2 regions of the Exiguobacterium sp. s127 genome follow, and region 1 is predicted to be linked to the other one. Evidence: predicted binding sites of a transcription regulator. Region 1 holds the regulator's gene; the other holds the start of a gene.
What was found. The regulator Rex, encoded in region 1, represses fermentation and respiration genes when NADH is low (regulators of the CRP and FNR family bind a similar motif). The targets are predictions, from matches to a motif close to TTGTGAAATATTTCACAA.
Positions count from the first base shown of each region.

Region 2: KNP98_RS03025 (cytochrome ubiquinol oxidase subunit I) is a predicted target of Rex. The motif match lies at 1,211-1,228, and genes of this name have one in related genera.

Region 1 is NZ_JACSMO010000009.1:9,748-11,955, reverse strand. Features, by position in the region: gene tatC (twin-arginine translocase subunit TatC) at 1-599, opposite strand, end outside; gene KNP98_RS11720 (twin-arginine translocase TatA/TatE family subunit) at 607-813, opposite strand; gene KNP98_RS11715 (redox-sensing transcriptional repressor Rex) at 813-1,472, opposite strand; gene KNP98_RS11710 (ABC-F family ATP-binding cassette domain-containing protein) at 1,641-2,208, shown strand, end outside.
Region 2 is NZ_JACSMO010000001.1:624,913-627,120, reverse strand. Features, by position in the region: gene KNP98_RS03025 (cytochrome ubiquinol oxidase subunit I) at 1-1,094, opposite strand, end outside; gene KNP98_RS03020 (N-acetyldiaminopimelate deacetylase) at 1,329-2,208, opposite strand, start outside.

The sequences.
Region 1 (2,208 bases):
ACAAACAGCGCAAAGTACGCATATTTCCGATTTTTCCGCATGAACAATGGCGTCACGAGTCCAAGACGAGTCAAGAACATCGTCACGACCGGCAGTTGGAACAAGATACCGAACGGAATCGTCAGCCGGATTAAGAAACTGAAATAGTTTTCGACCCCGATGACTTGCTCGATGCCGAGCTCTTGCCCAAGTTCCGTCGATACTTTGAGTAGAAACGGAAGTAACCAAAAATAAGAGAACGCGATCCCGGACAAAAATAAGAAAAACGTGACCGGAATATACGTCAAGGTCGCTTTTTGTTCCTGTTCGAATAAACCAGGTCGGATGAACGCCCATAGCTGGTACATCCAAAATGGTGAAGCCAGGACGACCGCGATGATGAACGCTAAATTCAAGTACAACATCAGGGGATCGGCCACATTAAAGGCATTCAATCCGATGCCGAGCTCTTTCAGGTCCGACTGCAGAAAACGCACGAGCGGTCGGACGAGCGGAAAGGCCGCGGCGAACAAGACGACGACGATGATGAGTGACCAGACGATCCGCTTGCGCAACTCGTCTAGATGCGATGTCACACTCTGTTCTTGATCAATCGCCATAATTTAATCACTTCTCTTTCGATTCATCCTTGTTGTCTTTATCATCGTCCATGATGCCGTGTGTCGCACTCTTGAACTCTTTTAACGTCTGACCGGCAGCACGACCGAGCTCCGGTAACTTTTTCGGTCCGAAGATAATCAAGGCGACGGCACCGATCAAGGCGATGCTTCCTGGTCCGATGAACGCGATGGTTGATGGAATAAGGTTTTCCATTATGATTTCACTCCTTCAGCTGATTGCGAATAATGCTTCATGAAATAAACTAGTGACTGCAACTCGATCGACAAATCGATGTGATGGACCCGAACATGGGCCGGTACGTTCAACCGCGCCGGTGTAAAGTTCAGGATTCCGGTCACACCATACTCAACTAACTCATCCGCTACTGACTGTGCGAACTGGGATGGGACCGTCAAGATGGCGACATCAACCTTGTTCGCTTCGATTTGCTCTTTCATGTCAGAGACATGATAGATAGGAACGTCTTGCGTCGTTGTTCCGACCTTGTTTTCGTCCGCATCAAACGCAACGACTATCCGAGTACTATTATTCTTTAAAAAGTTATAATTTGCAAACGCCGTTCCGAGATGTCCGACCCCGACAAGTGCCACATTCGTGACTTCATCCTGATTCAGTGTCTTTCGGAAAAACGTCAATAGATGTTGTACGTTGTAACCGTATCCTTTTTTCCCTAACGCCCCAAAGTAGGAAAAATCGCGGCGGATCGTCGCTGAATCGACTTTGACCGCTTCACTGAGCTCTGCTGAAGAGACGCGCAGCTTGCCTGAGTTATAAAGACTCTGAATGAAACGATAATATAACGGCAGTCGTTTCGCCGTCGCTTGTGGTATTTTTGTGTCTGGCCCATTCATACTGCAGTTCCCCCTTCGGCCACGTTCTGACGTGGCACCCAAATCAATGCAAAGAATTCTATTCTCTTTGATTGTAAACCACTTCACATAGACTAACAAATAATATATTCCACGGGACTCCTGCGTTTTTTTCATGATAGACTAAAGGGTGGAAGGATGGATGTTTTTATGATTCTCTTACAAGTGAACCAACTATCAAAATCATTCGGTGTTGAGCCGATTTTAGACAATATTAAACTCGAAGTACAGGAGCGAGACCGGATTGCGCTCGTCGGACGAAATGGTGCCGGAAAATCGACACTTTTAAAAATCATCGCCGGAGAGCTCAGTCATGACTCTGGTGAGATCATGAAGAGTAAGGAAGTGAAAATCGGTTACCTCGCCCAGGACAGTGGTCTTGAGTCGAATGAAACGATTTGGAATGAAATGTTGACCGTGTTCGAACACCTGCAAGAGCAGGAACGTTCGCTCCGTCGGATGGAGATTGAGATGGGGATGGACCATATCTTGAATGATGCTGTTGCTTACGACCGTCTGTTGAAAACATACGATCAGGCACAACATGACTTCTCGGACGCCGGCGGCTATCAGTTCGAAGCCAACATCCGCTCCGTCCTGCACGGGATGCGTTTTTATCCGGACGATTATTCACGCCGGATCCAGACGCTATCCGGTGGACAACGGACGCGACTCGCACTGGCGAAGATGTTGCTTCAGGCACCTGAGCTGTTGATTC
Region 2 (2,208 bases), on a different contig from region 1:
CGCAGTAACCATTTATTATACGGGTTCAACTTCTTCAGTCGGAATGCGAGTATGAACAAGGCGGAAATCGCTGCTAAATACATCCCGATCGATACCATGATATCGAAGAAATAGTGGACGAATAACGGCGCTTGGTCTTCTTTCGCAAATTCATTTAGACCGATGACTTCTGTATCTGGTGCGCCACCTGCAAGAATTGACAAGGCGTACGGAATCTTAACCGCACCTTTGATGTCATAACTACCATCTTCTTGCTCATCCAAAATCCCACCGAAAATCAATTCTGCTTCATTTGTCGTTTCAAAATGCCACTCCGCTGCTGCTAATTTTTCAGGTTGATATTTCGCAAGGTACTTTCCTGAAAAATCACCGACGAGCGCTGTCGAGAAGGCGAAAATCAATCCAGCCATGACTGTCAGACGAAGTGCCTTTTTGTGATACGCCGTCTCGGCTGCGGACAGTGTTTTCTTGCGCAATAGATGGAACGCAGCAATTGCTGCTAAGATGAACGCAACCGTCAAGTAAGCAGATACAATAACGTGTGTCGCTTTTGTTGGCGTTGCCGTATTGAACATCGCTTTTAACGGTTCGATTTGTGTTAACGTTCCGTTGACAATTTTAAAACCTTCCGGAGAATTCATGAACGAGTTAACTGTCGTGATGAAGAAGGCTGACGCCGTTGCCCCGATGACGACCGGAATCCCGATTAACCAGTGTAACCATGGATTTTTAAAGCGATCCCATGTGTACAAGTAAATCCCAAGGAAGATCGCTTCAAAGAAGAAGGCGAATGTTTCCATGAAGAGTGGCAAAGCAATCGTCTGTCCGGCTACTTGCATTAATGAAGGCCATAAGAGCGATAATTGTAATCCGATTGCCGTCCCCGTAACGACTCCGACCGCTACCGTTACGATATAACCGCGCGTCCAACGTCGTGCTAAAAGAATATAATCTGGATCTTTTCGTTTAATTCCAATGTACTCGGCTGCGAGTACCATCAACGGAACTCCTACACCAATCGTTGCAAAAATGATGTGAAATGCTAATGTGAGCCCTGTCAATAATCGACTGAGCATAACTGGATCATTGAACATGTGTGTGCCCCCCTCTTCCTAAACGTACTTCTATATATGTTTATATCCGTATCATAGAGAACATAATCATTTGTGTCTGTTCTAAATGTTTGATGTAACAAATTGTTCACATCTATTCGTGATTTTCTTCACAAAACGTTCGAAAACTAGATGATCTCGCTAAATGAAAACCCTTTACTTCGATTTGAGGCGAAGTAAAGGGCATTTCTACAGTCTTTTTACGATTCATTCAGTTTACACATATTCACGGAAGTAATGATCCAGTAAATTAATCACAAATGGGATCGCCTCTTCATCCGGATTCAACGTCGGCTGATGTAAACCGGACGTTGGATTATCGATTCCAAGCCAAAACATCATGCCTGGGACTTCTTTTAACATGAATCCAAAGTCTTCACCCGTCATCGCAGCGTCGCATTCAACATAATTTGCATTCATCTTAACGAATGAAGAAAATTTATCGACGACGTTTTGATCATTCACGACTTCGTAATAGCGGTTTCCAAATTGCAAATCAATTTTCACGCCAAATGACGCTTCAATTCCACGAACGATGTCACGTACCCGTTCTTCTAATTTTTCCATATCAGTACCGTTCAACGCACGCATCGTTCCATCTAGCACAGCTCGACCGGCAATAACATTTTCACGAATCCCCGCATCGACCTTGCCAATCGTGATGACACTACAATTCATCGGATTGATTGATCGACTGACGATTGTTTGCAACTGCATGATGAGTGCAGCCTGAGCAACGACCGTATCGACCGTCAAGTGTGGAAATGCAGCATGACCACTTTGACCATAAATCGTGATGTGAACTTCCCGCGCACTGGCAAATAATACGCCAGGACGACTCGCAATTGTCCCGACCGGATATTCAGGTGCCACATGGAGACCATACATTTCACTCGGACGATATTTTTCGAATAATGGACTTTTAATCATCGGTTCCGCTCCACCCGGACCTTCTTCTGCCGGTTGGAATAAGAAGACGACGTCATCCATGATCGGTAACTCGACAAGACGACGAAGCAGACCTAACGCAATTGACGCATGGACGTCATGCCCACAGGCGTGCATCATTCCCGGATGCTCCGAACCAAAAGGAAGA